DNA from 2 places in the Lentzea sp. NPDC037011 genome. Region 2 is predicted to be linked to the other one. Evidence: riboswitches for the same ligand, from Rfam matches in the RefSeq annotation. Region 2 holds a riboswitch; the other holds the start of a gene.
What was found. A riboswitch is a leader RNA that binds a small molecule or an ion and turns the genes downstream of it on or off. The one in region 2 is predicted to bind cobalamin.

Region 1 (7,349 bases), on a different contig from region 2:
GCGAAGGTGCGGAGCCGCAGGCTCTTCCCCACCGTGGTCGTCCAGACGATGCAGCGGGCCGTCCACCGGCTGTTCCTCGGGCGCAAGCTCAACAGCACCGAGACGGTGTCGAGCACCGGCACGCCGTTCATGCTCCGGGTGGCGCGGCGGTTCCCGTTCCTGCAGGCCGTGCCGGCCTACCTGGTGGCCATCGGCCCACGTCCGGAGCACGCGCCGGACTTCGCGCGCAGGGCACCGCAGACCATCGTCAGGTCGTGACGAACGCCTCGGAGCTCTCCCCGAGCACCATCGCCACGGCGTGGGCCCGGTCGCGGGCGCCGAGCTTGCGCAGGATCGCCTTCACGTGCGTCTTCACGGTGTCGTTGCTGATGAAGAGCCGCTGGGCGATGCGGGCGTTGTCCATGCCCTTCGCCATCTCGGCCAGCACGTCGAACTCCCGCGCCGACAGCCGGCCGAGCGAGGCGGGCGGCGGCATCCGCGCGGGCAACCGGGCGAAGGACCCCACCCGTGCGTCGATCGTGGCGGGCGCACCCCGCACCGCGGCCGCGATCAGCGGCAGCAGCTCGGCCACGGGTGAGGTCTTCAGCAGGTAGGCGACCGCGCCGGCGTCCAGCGCGGCGCGGGCCCAGCTCGGACTGTCCGCATTGGACAGCACGACGACGCGGGCGTCCGGCCGGTACTGCGCCGTGTCCCGCACGGTGCGCAGCGGTCCGGCGCCCGGCACGTCGAAGTCCGTGACGACCAGGTCCACCGGCACGCCGCGCAGGCAGCGCGCGGCATCGGCCACGGTGTGGGCGATGCCCACAACGCGGAAGGAGTGCGTGCGGTGCAGCGAGATCCGCAGCCCCTCGGTGAGGAGCTGTGAACCGTCGACGAGCAGCACGCGGGTGGACGCGGGGTCCGTCATGACACCGGGAAGTTACTAGCGGGTACCCCGGTGCGTAACCTGCCGAACGCCGGATTGCTCCGTACGGCTACCTATTTGCCACCGGATTGGTGAGCGTGCCAAGGCCGTCCACAGTCACGGAGACCGTCTGTCCGGCCCTCAGCGGTCCCACGCCGGCGGGCGTGCCGGTGAGGATCACGTCGCCGGGCAGCAGCGTCATGACCGCAGAGACGTACTCGATGAGCGACGGGATGTCGTGCACCATCGAGGAAGTACGTCCGTCTTGCTTGACCTCCCCGTCGACCTCGGTGACGACGCGGACGTCCGACGGGTCGAACTCGGTCTCGATGAACGGACCCATCGGGCAAAAGGTGTCAAAGCCCTTGGCACGGGTGAACTGCACGTCCTTCTTCTGCAGGTCGCGCGCCGTGACGTCGTTGGCGATGGTGTAGCCCATCACCACGCCCATGGCCTTGGCCCTGGACACGTCCCGGCACGGCTGGCCGATGATGACGGCCAGCTCGCCTTCGAAGTCCACTCGTTCGGACGCGGCCGGAAGCTTGATCTCCACGTTCGGCCCGACCACCGAGGTGTTGGGCTTGAAGAAGATCAACGGCTCCGCGGGGACCTCGTTGCCGAGCTCCGCCGCGTGGTCCGCGTAGTTCCGGCCGACCCCGATGATCTTGGTGGGCAGGATGGGCGCGAGCAGCCTGACGTCGGCCAAGGGCCACTTGCGTCCGGTGAAAGTCGGTTCGCCGAAGGGGTGTTCGGCGATCTCTGCGGCTTCCTCGCCGTGAACGGCGACGAAAGCTACGCCTTGCGGGTGAGCGATCCTGGCAATACGCACGTACTACACCTTAGATGTGTGAGCCGGAACGCATCGACTTGTGCACCAACGCGTCGCACAGTGCAAGCCAGGAGGCCTCGACGATGTTCCCGTGCACCCCCACGGTCGTCCACTCGCGCTCGCCGTCCGTCGACTCCACCAGCACGCGCGTCACCGCGTCCGTGCCGGGGTGTTCGGTGAGGATGCGCACCTTGTAGTCGGCCAGCTCGACGGCGTCCAACCAGGACAGGTGCGGCAGCAACGCCTTGCGCAGGGCCGCGTCCAGTGCGTGCACGGGTCCGTTGCCCTCGGCGGTCGCGATGACCCGCTCCCCCGCCACGTGCACCTTGACCGTGGCCTCGGACACGATCTCGCCGTCCGAGCGGTGGTCGAGCACGACCCGGTAGGACTCCAGGGTGAACGGCGGGGTGTCCAGTTCGGACAGCTCGCCGCGCAGCAGCAGCTCCAGGGAGGCGTCGGCGGCCTCGAACGACCAGCCCTTCGCCTCCAGGTCCTTCACGCGCTTCAGCGCGGTCCCGACCTCGGTCCCCCGGCCGGCCAGGTCGAGCCCGAACTCACGTCCCTTGAGTTCGAGGCTCGCCCGACCGGCCATCTCGGTGACCAGCACCCGCATGTCGTTGCCGACGGTGTCCGGATCGATGTGGTTGTACAGCTCCGGGTCCACCTTGATCGCGCTCGCGTGCAGACCCGCCTTGTGGGCGAATGCTGACGACCCGACGTAGGCCTGGTGGGTGTCGGGTGCGATGTTCGCGATCTCGGCCAACGCATGGGAGACACGGGTGAGCTCGGCCAGCGCCCCGGTCGGGAGCACCTCCAGGCCGAGCTTGGTCACGAGGTTTCCCACGACGGCGAACAGGTCCGCGTTGCCTGCTCGCTCGCCATAACCGTTGGCGGTGCACTGGACGTGCGTCGCGCCTGCCTGGACGGCGGCGAGGGTGTTCGCCACGGCGCAGGACGTGTCGTCCTGGCAGTGGATCCCCACCCGGAAGCCGGTCTTCGCGATGACGTCGGCGACCGTCTCGGCGAGGCCGAGCGGCAGCTGGCCGCCGTTCGTGTCGCACAGCACGACGACGTCGGCGCCACCCTCCACAGCGGACTCCAGCACGCGCAGCGCGGTGTCCGGGGAGAAGGCGTAGCCGTCGAAGAAGTGCTCGGCGTCGAGGAAGACTCGCCGGCCGTTGTCCTTGAGGAACCGGACGGTGTCGCGCACCATCCGCAGGTTCTCCTCGGCGTCGGTGCGCAGCGCGCGTTCGACGTGCCGCAGGTCCGACTTCGCCACGAGCGTGACGACCGGTGCCTGGGAGTCGAGCAACGCCTTGACCTGCGGGTCTTCCTCCACACGCACACCGGCCTTGCGGGTGGCGCCGAACGCGACCAGCTCGGCGTGCTTGAGCTCCAGGTCCCCCGCCGCCGCGCGGGCGAAGAACTCCGTGTCCTTGGGCAGAGCGCCGGGCCAGCCGCCCTCGATGAACCCGACGCCGAGCCCGTCCAGCAGCCGCGCGACCGCGAGCTTGTCCGTGACGGAGTACGAAATGCCCTCGCGTTGTGCGCCGTCGCGCAACGTCGTGTCGTAGACGTGGAACTCGTCGGCGGGGCCGGCCATCGCGGGTCATCTCCTGTCCAGGACAAACAAAAAGACCTCCCGCGGATGCGAGAGGTCTGCGCGTCGGGTGCCAGGGGCGGCGACTACCCGACGCGCTCGTCGATAATGATGGCGGTGTGCTGAGCCATGACCGGGATGCTGCCACAGCTCAGCACGACGTACCAAGTGACGGGAGGAAATCTCCCACTATCTGGTCACGGGTTCACGCCTGGGACAGGTACCGCGCGAAGGCCTCGATGGAGGCCGGGTTGCGCGGCGACTCGACCAGTGCGGCGTACGGCAGCGCGTAGAACCGCTTGTTCCGCACGGCCGGCGAGTTCTGCAGCGGTGCGTAGCCCTCCAGGAACCGCTGCTTCTCCTGCGGGGTGTTCGCCTCGCCGTCGGCGTAGTCCACGATGAGCACGACGTCGGGGTCGCGCTGCACGACGGCCTCCCAGTTGACCGTGGTCCAGCTGTCGTTGAGGTCGCCGAAGACGTTGTCGCCGCCGGCCTTGGAGATGACGTCCTGCGGGGCCGCGTTCCTGCCGGAGGTGAACGGCTGGTCCTGGCCGCTGTCGTAGAGGAACACCTTGGGCCGCGGCTTGCCGGCCATCAGCCTGCCGGCGTTCTCGATCTGCTGCTGGTAGCCCTTGACCAGCTCCTCTGCCTTGGCCTCGACCCGGAAGATCTTCCCGAGGTTGCGCAGGTCCGTGTAGAGCGCGTCGAGGGCGGGCATGATGCCGCGCTGCTTGCCCACGCCGTTGCGGCACGCCTCGGTGAGCTGGTAGGTGGCGATCCCGAGCTGCCGCAACGCGTCCGGGGTGAAGCCGGTGCTCTCGCTGAAGCCGTAGTTCCAGCCGGCGAACACGAGGTCGGCGTTGGCGCCCTGCACGACCTCCTTGGAGATCTTGTCGGACAGGTGCTTCGCGCTGTCGAAGTCGGCCTTCCACGGCGAGGTCCGCACGTCGACGGTGTCGATGCCGTTGACGACGTAGCCGGCCATGCGGTCCCTGAGGCCCAGCGCGAACATCAGCTCGGTGATGCCGGTGTCGTTGGTGACCACTTTGGACGGAACCTCGTCGTAGGTCACCTGCTGCCCGCAGTTGGTGACGGTGACGGGTTCGGTCGCGGAGGTGTCCTGCGCGACCGTGGCGCCGCACCCGGAGACGAGCAGCAGGGCGGCGGTGACGAGTGCGGTTCTCACGGGGTGACCTCCTGGTCGAACAGGAGCTGGGGGACTCCTGTCGTGGGGTGGGCGACCACGTGTGCGGTGACGTGGAAGACCTTGGCGACGAGCTCGGGCACGAGGATCTCCGCCGGGGTGCCGGAGGCGACCACCCGGCCCTCGTCGAGGACGTAGAGGCGGTCGCAGTACGACGCGGCGAGGTTGAGGTCGTGCAGCACGGTCAGGACGGTGACGCCGAGTCCCCGCGCGAGCGCGAGGACGTCGAGCTGGTGGCGGATGTCGAGGTGGTTGGTCGGCTCGTCGAGCACGAGCACGCGGGGTTGCTGGGCGATGGCGCGGGCGATCAGCACCCGCTGGCGCTCCCCGCCGGAAAGGCTGAGGAAGCTGCGGGCGGCGAGGTGCCCGACGTCCACTGTGGCCAGAGCATCGGCGACGACAGCGGCGTCGCGCACGGGGTCGCGGTCGTGCGGCAGCCGGCCCATCTCCACGACCTCGGTGACGGTGAAGTCGAACTCGACCTGCGACTCCTGGGTCAGCGCGGAGAGGTCGCGGGCGAGGCCCTGTCGCCTGTGGACGTTCTCGCCGTCGAGCAGGACCGCGCCGGCGTCCGGTCGCAGCGCCCGGTAGACGCAGCGCAACGTCGTCGACTTGCCGCTGCCGTTCGGCCCGACGATGCCGACCACCTCGTCGCAGGCGTGCAGCGTGATGCCGGAGATGATGTTCCGCACGGTGACGTCGTGCACCTCGACGCGCATCAGCGGCCTCCGAAGACGTACGCCCTGCGGCGCATCAGGAAGATGAAGCACGGCACGCCCAGCGCGGCCGTGATGACGCCGAGCGGCAGCTCCTCGGGTGCGGCGAGCATCCGCGCGGCGACGTCCACCCACACCAGGAAGCTGGCACCGGCCAGCGGTGCGAGGGCCAGCACCTTGCGGTGGTCGGCGCCCACGACCATGCGCGTGAGGTGCGGCAGCATCAGCCCGACGAACCCGACGGCCCCGCTGACCGCCACCAGCACCCCGGTCATGGCCGCGGTGACGACGAAGAGGTGCGTGCGGAACCGGTTGACCGCCACCCCGAGCGTGGTCGCGGTCTCGTCGCCCATCGCCAGCGCGTTCAACGGCCGCGCCTTGGCCATCAGGTAGGCGATGCCCAGCGCGGTCACGACCGTGGCGACCGGCAACGACCTCCAGTCCGCCCCGCCGAGGCTGCCGAGCAGCCAGAACATCGCCGCCCGCGCCGCCTCCCCGTGCGGTGCCTGGAACACCAGCAGCATCGCCACGGCCGAGAACCCGTAGGCGAGCGCGGTGCCGGTCAGCACGAGCCGCAACGGCGTGAGCGCCCCGCTCGACCGCGCGGTGAGGTAGACGAGCGCGGTGGCACCGAGCCCGGTGAGGAACGCCCCCGTCGACAGCGCGTACACGCCGAGCCCGGACAGCACCCCCATCGTCGCGACCGCCGTGGCACCCACGCTCGCCCCCGAGGAGATGCCGAGCACGTACGGGTCGGCCAGCGCGTTGCGGACCATCGCCTGGATCGCGACGCCGACCGCGCTCAGCCCCGCGCCCACGACGGCGGCGAGCAGCACGCGCGGCAGCCGGATGTTCCAGACGATGTGGTACTGCCCGGCGAGGTGGGCGGGCACGGTGCCGCCGGTGACCGCCTGCCACAGCAGGTCGGCGGTGACGCCGAAGGGGACGGAGACGGGGCCGAGCGCGACGCCCGCCACGATGCTGATGACGAGCACGCCGACGAGCGCGCTGATCTTCCCGATCACATGTGCCCTTCCCGCAGTCCACGGCAGGAGTTGGAGTCCTATGTCTGCCGTGTGCGGGCATTCGGGCTCGTCCCCTGGCCGGGGACCTACCGTTGCGGGTCAGCGCCGGACTTCGACCGGTCTTCCCCCACGCACGACTTCGGGTGACCCTACCTGCGCAAACAGGAAGTTCGAAAATTTCTCCGCTGTGATGTCGATCCGGCGGGGTGCCCGTTCGACCTGTGGACGTCAGCGAGCAGGGCACAACGCAGGGAGACCACCGTGAAGTACATGCTGATCATGCGCGCCACCGACGAGGCCTACGCGAACATGGGCGAGCTCGACTTCGACAAGATGCTGGAGGTCGTGGGCGCGTTCAACGACGAGCTGATCCGGGCCGGGGTGCTGCTCGCCGCCGAGGGCCTCGCCGACCCGTCCGAGGGCGTCGTCGTCGACTTCTCCGCCGAACCGGCGATCGTGACGGACGGCCCGTACGGCGAGACCAAGGAGCTGTTCGGCGGCTTCTACCTGCTCAACGTGTCCTCGCTGCAGGAGGCGGTCGAGTGGGCGAAGCGGATGCCGATGGCCGGGCCCGGGTTCAAGACCGAGATCCGCCGCGTGCCGACGATCGACGAGTTCCCGCAGGACAACGAGTGGATCCAGAAGGAGCGCGCCTGGCGCGAGTCCACCGCCCAGCTGTGAATGTCACGCGGGGACCTTTCGTGCTCTACAAGAGTACGAAAGCTCCCCGCGTGCACTACAACCGTCAGCCCGTGCGGACGTTCGACGACACGAGGGCGGCCAGGCGGTCGCCGATCGCGTACGTCGCGCCCGGCGACTGGTGGTCGCGGGTCGCCAGGTCGAACGCCACGGACGCCTCGATCCGGCGCGACGCCTCGTGCTCGCCGAGGTGGTCGAGCAGCAGCGCGACCGACAGCACGGCGGCCGTCGGGTCGGCGATGCCCTGGCCCGCGATGTCCGGTGCCGAACCGTGGACCGGCTCGAACATCGACGGGTTGCGCCGCGTCACGTCCATGTTGCCCGACGCGGCCAGGCCGATGCCGCCCGTGACGGCGGCGGCGAGGTCGGTCA
Region 2 (7,349 bases):
GCAGCGCGGGCAGGAACCAGGTGGCGAGCGAGTCGGCGTTCACCGCGATCGGCACCCGCACGACCGCGTCCTCGCCGAGCGCCGCCCCGAGGTCCTGGTCGAGCGCCAGCAGTTGCCGACCGTAGCGGACGATCACCTCACCGGACGGCGTGAGCCGCACCGGGCGGGCGCGGACCAGCAGGACCCGGCCCGTGCGCTGTTCGAGCGCCTTGATGCGTTGCGAGACAGCGGAAGGCGTGACGTGCAACGCGGTGGCGGCGGCGTCGAACGTGCCGCTGTCCACCACCGCGAGCAGCGTGCGCACCAGGTCGAGGTCCATCACGAGCGCTAATGGTACGTAAGAATCTTCAGCTGGCCTCATCAAGAACGCGTCAATAGCGTGGACCGCGTGACAGACCTGCTGCTCGGCTTCGGCACCATGATGACCCTGATCGTCGCGATCGGCGCCCAGAACGCTTTCGTGCTGCGCCAAGGACTTCGCCGCGAGGCGGTGGCGAAGGTGGTCGCCGTGTGCGCCGTGTCGGACGCGGTCCTGGTCGCCGTGGGCGTCGCCGGGTTCGGCGCGATCGTCACCCGGTGGCCGCAGGCGGTCACCGTCGCCGCGGTCGTGGGCGGGCTCTTCCTGCTGGGGTACGGGTTCCTGGCCGCGCGGCGCGCACTGCGCCCGCAGGCCCTGCACGCCGACACCGGCGCCCGGCACCGGCCCGTGCTCACCGCGATCGCGCTGACGTGGCTCAACCCGCACGTCTACCTCGACACCGTGCTGCTGCTCGGGTCGATCGCCGCCGGCCGCTGGCTCTTCGGCGTCGGCGCGGTGACGGCGAGCATCACCTGGTTCGCCGCGCTCGGGTTCGGCGCCCGGCTGCTCAGCCCGCTGTTCGCGAAGCCGCGCGCGTGGCGCGTGCTGGACGGCGTGATCGCCGCCGTGATGATCAGCCTCGGGGTCGCGCTGATCGCCGGGACGTGACCAGCGCGGCGACCGCGCAGCCGGCCAGCACGCCGCTCGTCACCGGCGCCGCGGCTCCCGCGAACAGCGACGCGGAGGCGAGCCCCGCACTGAGCAGAGCACCGTAGAAGACCCGCGGCCGAACCTCACCCACGCCGACCACCCTACCCAGGGGACACGCATGTTGGGTGGTGATCAAGGACCCACCACCACATGTAGTATCTGCCGCACTGGTGGTTCACCGGCCCGGACAACGGGCCGGTGAGGCAAGAGGGAACCCGGTGCGAGTCCGGGACTGCCCCGCAGCGGTGAGTGGGAACGAAAGCCGTCAACGAAGCACTGGGTCGCGAGACCTGGGAAGCGACGGCCGGTAGGCGCGAGTTCGACGCCCACGAGTCCGAAGACCTGCCACCGGGGTGCGCGCAAGCCTGCGCGCACGACACGGTGCCCCGAGGGAGGGCGGCTGTGTGCACCGGTGAACGGTGCGCGCATGCGCTTTTCCTCCTGGGCCCAGCTCGCGAGGAGAGAGCGTGCCCGACCGCCTTTCAGTGGTCATCGAGGAAGCCTGTGCCGATCTTCCGAACGCATCGGCCGAGGCGGTGCTGACCGAGACCAAGCGGAACCTGTACCACGGCATCACCGACGCCGAGCTCGCCCTGGCGCCGATCATGGCCGCCCGCGCGATGGTCGAGCAGGACCCGGACTACTCCTGCGTCAGCGCCCGCCTGCTGCTGGATCGGCTGCGCACCGAGGCGTGCGGCGTCCCGCTGTCGCACGCCGAGATGACCGAGCGCTACCCGTCGTACTTCGCCTCGTTCGTGCGGCACGGCGTCGACTGCGGCCAGCTCGACCCCCGGCTGACCTCGTTCGACCTGGCCCGCCTGGGATCGGCGCTGGACCCGTCCCGTGACCTCCGGTTCCAGTTCCTGGGCCTGCAAACCCTGTACGACCGCTACTTCCTGCACCGCGACGGCCGCCGCTACGAGCTGCCGCAGGCGTTCTTCATGCGCGTGGCCATGGGCCTCGCCCTGGAGGAGGACGACCCCGACGCCCGCGCGGTCGAGTTCTACGAGCTGCTGTCGTCGTTCGACTTCATGTGCTCGACACCGACGCTGTTCAACTCCGGGACGACCCGGCCGCAGCTGTCGTCGTGCTTCCTGACCACCGTGGCCGACGACCTCGGCGGCATCTTCCACGGCATCAGCAACAACGCGCTGCTCTCGAAGTTCGCGGGCGGCCTGGGCAACGACTGGACGCCGGTGCGCGGCATCGGCGCGCACATCAGGGGCACCAACGGCACGTCGCAGGGCGTGGTGCCGTTCCTGAAGATCGCGAACGACACGGCCGTGGCCGTGAACCAGTGCTTCGCACCGGACACCGGCGTCCACACCGCCGACGGCGTCAAGGCGATCAGGGACGTCGTGGCCGGCGACCTCGTGCTCGGGGTGAGCGGCACCTACCGCGAGGTCACCGACGTCATGCTCTACGACCAGGTCGACCCGATGGTCGAGGTGGAGGTCGAGCACTCCGCCGCACCCCTCAGGGTCACCGCCGGACACCCGTTGTACGCCGTCAGGGGCGTGCCGCTCGGCCAGGAGAACGCGCGGACGCTCAAGCAGCTCGCCGGCGACGAGGTGCGGCCGGAGTGGGTGGACGCCGGTCGGCTGGAGAAGGGTGACCTCGTCGCCAGGGTGGTTCCGCGGGAGGTCGTGCCCGTCGCCGGTTTCAGCGAGGACGATGCTCGTCTGTACGGCGTCCTGCTCGGTGGCGGGCACCTGTCGGAGGACGGGGTGCGGTGGGGTGTCTCCGGGAAACCCGGGCTGGACGCGCACCTGGACTTCGTCCGCGAGCACCTGTCGGCGCGCGGTGTCCCCTTCCGGGAGAACGGCCGCGACGACACCCACGTGTGGATCCACTGGGCCTCCGAACCCGAGGTGGGTGCCTCCGCGTTCCCGTTCACGCCTGAGGACCTCTACGACGACGACCGCCGGAAGCGGATCGCCCGCAGGTTCTCCCACCTGCCGCACGCCCAGACCCGGAAGCTCCTGCAAGGCCTGCTGGAGTCGAGCGGCGGTGCCTCCCGCGGCGTCGAGGTCCACTTCACCACGACGTCGCGGTCGCTCGCCGCGGGTGCCCGCTACCAGCTGCTGCGCCTCGGCATCCCCTCTGCCGGCGAGGACCTCGACGTCGGGGTTCCCGCCGTCGAGGGCATCGCCGAACTCGCCGGCTGCCGCCCGACCACCGAGCCAGACTGGGTCGAGCACCGGGGCATGGTGTTCTCGCGCGTCCGCGACGTGCGGGAGACCGAGGTGGTCCCCGAGGTGTTCGACCTCGAGGTCGAGACCGACGAGTCCTACCTGACCACGGCCGGCCTCGCCCACAACGGCGGGAAGCGCAAGGGCGCGGTCTGCGCCTACCTCGAAACCTGGCACATCGACGTCGAGGAGTTCCTCGACCTGCGCAAGAACACCGGCGACGAACGCCGCCGCACCCACGACATGAACACCGCGAACTGGGTGCCGGACGAGTTCCTGCGCCGGGTCCGCGCGGGCGGCACGTGGACGCTGTTCTCCCCCGACGAGGTGCCGGACCTGCACGACGCGTTCGGCGCCGAGTTCGCCGAGAAGTACCGCGCCTACGAGGCCAAGGCCGACGATGGCGGGATCAAGGTCTTCCGCCGGGTCCAGGCCGTGGACCTGTGGCGGCGCATGCTCACGATGCTGTTCGAGACCGGCCACCCGTGGATCACGTTCAAGGACCCGTGCAACCTGCGGTCACCGCAGCAGCACAGCGGCGTGGTGCACTCGTCGAACCTGTGCACCGAGATCACCCTGAACACCGCGGTCGACGAGGTCGCGGTGTGCAACCTGGGGTCGGTCAACCTCGCCCGGCACGTCACCGAGGACGGCATCGACCACGCCCGGCTCCGCAAGACGGTGCGCACGGCCGTGCGGATGCTCGACAACGTGATCGACGTGAACTACTACACGATCCCGGAAGCCAGGAACTCCAACCTGCGGCACCGGCCGGTCGGTCTCGGGCTGATGGGGTTCCAGGACGCGCTGTTCACGCTCGGCACGCCGATGGCGTCGCAGGAGGCCGTGGAGTTCGCGGACCGCAGCATGGAGGAGATCAGCTACTACGCCATCGAGGCGTCCGCCGACCTGGCCCGGGAACGCGGCGCGTACCGGTCGTTCGACGGGTCGCTGTGGTCGCGGGGCGTCCTGCCGATCGACTCGGTCGAGATCCTCGCGCGGCACCGCGCCGCGGACGAGCTGGAGCAGGACCGCGGGTCCACGATGGACTGGGCCGCACTGCGGGCCAAGGTGCGGCAGGGCATGCGGAACTCGAACGTCATGGCCATCGCGCCGACCGCGACCATCGCGAACATCGCCGGCGTGAACCAGTCGATCGAGCCGCTGTACCGCAACCTCTACGTGAAGTCGAACATGTCCGGCGACTTCACCGTCGTCAACCCCCACCTGGTGCGGGCGCTCAAGCAGCGCGGGCTGTGGGACGAGCAGATGGTCTCCGACCTCAAGCTGCACGACGGCAGCCTCGGCGCGATCGACCGGGTGCCGCCCTACCTGAAGGCCCTGTACGCCACGGCGTTCGAGGTCGACAGCGCCTGGCTGGTCGAGGCGGGCTCGCGCCGGCAGAAGTGGATCGACCAGGCGCAGTCGCTCAACCTCTACCTGGCCGCGCCGAGCGGCCGCAAGCTCGACGAGCTCTACCGGCTGGCGTGGCTGCGCGGGCTCAAGACCACGTACTACCTGCGGACGCAGAGCGCGACGCACGTGGAGAAGTCCACGTTGCAGGGCACCGACGGCAAGCTCAACGCCGTCTCCCCCGTCGCCTGCTCCACCACCGACACCGACTGCGAGGCCTGCCAGTGACCGACCACATCATCGACGCCGGTGCCGCGCGGGTCGGCGTGGACGACAAGGCGATGATCAACTGCCGTGCGGACGTCAACCAGCTGCTGCCGCTCAAGTACCACTGGGCGTGGGAGAAGTACCTGGCCGGCTGCAACAACGCGTGGATGCCGACCGAGGTGTCCATGCAGGCCGACATCGGCCTGTGGAAGTCGAAGGACGGCCTCACCGCGGACGAGCGCCTGATGATCAAGCGCAACCTCGGCTTCTTCGCCACGTCGGAGTCGTTGGTGGCCAACAACATCGTGCTCGCCGTGTACCGGCACCTGACCAACCCCGAGTGCCGGCAGTACCTGCTGCGCCAGGCGTTCGAGGAGGCCGTGCACACCCACACGTTCCAGTACGTCTGCACCTCGCTCGGCCTCGACGAGGGCGAGCTGTTCAACATGTACCGGGAGATCCCGTCCATCACGGACAAGGCCGCGTGGGCGTTGCAGTTCACCCGGCACCTGGAGGACCCGGGGTTCCGCACCGGCACACCCGACCGCGACCGGGCGTTCCTCAAGGACCTCGTCGCGTTCTACGTGGTGTTCGAGGGCATGTGGTTCTACACCGGGTTCGCGCAGATCCTGTCCCTGGGGCGGCGCAACAAGATGGTCGGCGTCGCCGAGCAGTACCAGTACATCCTGCGCGACGAGTCGATCCACCTGAACTTCGGCATCGACGCGATCAACCAGATCAAGCTCGAGAACCCGCACCTGTGGGACGACGCGTTCCAGGCGGAGGTGCGCACCATGCTCGCGGAGGGCTGCGAGCTGGAGATCGCCTACGGCCGCGACACCATGCCGAACGGCATCCTGGGGCTGAACTCCGAGCTGTGCGAGCAGTACATGCGGTTCATCACGAACCGCCGCTGCGCACAGCTCGGGCTCGAGCCCGTGTGGGAGCCGGCGGAGAACCCGTTCCCGTGGATGTCGGAGATGATGGACCTCAAGAAGGAGAAGAACTTCTTCGAGACCCGCGTCATCGAGTACCAGAACGGCGGCTCACTGCAGTGGTGACAGCACCACGGCCTTAGGCAGCCCGGCCCGGTCCGCCACCGGCCACGCGAGCGGATCGGGCCCGAGCTCCACGAGCTCGGCGACCTGCAGGCGGGACCACGGCGACACCGGCCGGGTCCCGTCCAGGACGCTCGAGGCGTACACGCTCCACGGCACGCGCTCGGTCGAGTCGACCTCGTCGGGGTTCGGCACCGGCTCGGCGTCGGACAGCACCCGGAACACCGGGCACATCTCGTTCTCGACGACACCGTCCATCTCCGCCCGGTAGCGGAATGCCGGCAGGACCAGCTCGGGCACGCCGACGTCCATGCCGAGCTCGTCGCGCAGCCGCCGCCGCACCGCCTCGGCCATGTCCTCCTCCGGCAGGGGGTGGCCGCAGCACGTGTTGGTCCACAGGCCGGGGAACGTCTTCTTGTGCAACGCCCGGCGGGTGAGCACCGTGTTGCCGGCCGAGTCGAAGACGTAGCTGGAGAACGCCAGGTGCAGCGGCGTGTCCGCGTGGTGCACGACAGCCTTGTCCTCGACGCCGATCGCCGAACCGTCCTCGCCGAGCAGGACCACCTGTTCCACAGTCACGACCACACGTAACCACACTCGGGCGGGGCACCGGAACCTGGGCGCCGACATCGTTGTCGTCGAGGGCCGGTGGGTGGCTCGCGGGCGGCAGGGCAACGCGGCGCGCAGCAGTGTGGCACGCCGACACCCGGTGGCCGTGAGGACTCCGCGCAGCGGCAACCCGGCGGCGACTTGAGCGCGCGCCGAGCGCCGCCCGAGGTGGTCCACGTCACCCTGGACGCATGACCCCGTTCGCTTCGGCTCACACCATGTTCCTGGTGCTGGTCAGCCCGGCGGGCCAGTACTCGATCTGGCCGGCGGTGCTGCAGGTGCCCGCCGGCTGGCAGGTCGTGCACGGCGTGGCCGGCCGGCAGTCCTGCGAGGACCTCGTCGCCGTGCTCCGCGCCGATCTGCCGATGGCCGCCTAGTCGCACCCGCGACCCTGATGTGGTCCACGTCACCACCCGGCGTGCCGGACACCGTGACGACCACCTGCGGGTGGACCGATCAGCGCCCGTCGTAGGAGCGCGGCAGGTACCAGGCCAGTGCGGCGCGCAGCTCGGCGACCTCGCGGTCACGGCGGCGGCGCGAGCGCTCGTGGGCGATCGGGAACACCCGCACCCCGCCGTGGTGGGCGCCGAAGAACCGGCGTGGCGCCGGGTCCTTGAGCCAGACCACGACCCACGGGCGCTTCTTGTGCGGCACCACCCGCACGCGCGCCAGCTCGTACCACCAGTACTGGTGGAACTTGCCGTTGCGGGTGGTGGCGATGCCCTCGCGACTGATCTCCACGACCACCTTGCGGCGTGCGGACGCGCCGAAGAACCGCGCGGCCCGCACCACCAGCACGCAGAACGCGGCCAGCGCCAGCAGCTGCGTCGCCCCGTTCGCCTGGGCGGCCGGGTCGGCGAT

Region 1: another riboswitch for cobalamin. It lies ahead of ACZ7CH_RS28790 (FecCD family ABC transporter permease); the one in region 2 lies ahead of ACZ7CH_RS06370 (ribonucleoside-diphosphate reductase subunit alpha).

The regions. Positions count from the first base shown of each region.
Region 1 is NZ_JBVJRT010000010.1:81,325-88,673, reverse strand. It holds gene ACZ7CH_RS28820 (FAD-dependent oxidoreductase) at 1-258, shown strand, start outside; gene ACZ7CH_RS28815 (response regulator transcription factor) at 248-907, opposite strand; gene ACZ7CH_RS28810 (fumarylacetoacetate hydrolase family protein) at 975-1,733, opposite strand; gene cimA (citramalate synthase) at 1,744-3,336, opposite strand; gene ACZ7CH_RS28800 (ABC transporter substrate-binding protein) at 3,539-4,519, opposite strand; gene ACZ7CH_RS28795 (ABC transporter ATP-binding protein) at 4,516-5,256, opposite strand; gene ACZ7CH_RS28790 (FecCD family ABC transporter permease) at 5,256-6,278, opposite strand; cobalamin riboswitch at 6,314-6,456, opposite strand; gene ACZ7CH_RS28785 (YciI family protein) at 6,540-6,959, shown strand; gene ACZ7CH_RS28780 (3-isopropylmalate dehydrogenase) at 7,024-7,349, opposite strand, start outside.
Region 2 is NZ_JBVJRT010000002.1:341,365-348,713, reverse strand. It holds gene ACZ7CH_RS06385 (LysR family transcriptional regulator ArgP) at 1-319, opposite strand, end outside; gene ACZ7CH_RS06380 (LysE/ArgO family amino acid transporter) at 419-967, shown strand; gene ACZ7CH_RS06375 (hypothetical protein) at 933-1,100, opposite strand; cobalamin riboswitch at 1,164-1,373, shown strand; gene ACZ7CH_RS06370 (ribonucleoside-diphosphate reductase subunit alpha) at 1,477-4,842, shown strand; gene ACZ7CH_RS06365 (ribonucleotide-diphosphate reductase subunit beta) at 4,896-5,882, shown strand; gene idi (isopentenyl-diphosphate Delta-isomerase) at 5,868-6,452, opposite strand; gene ACZ7CH_RS06355 (MbtH family NRPS accessory protein) at 6,680-6,865, shown strand; gene ACZ7CH_RS06350 (serine/threonine-protein kinase) at 6,945-7,349, opposite strand, start outside.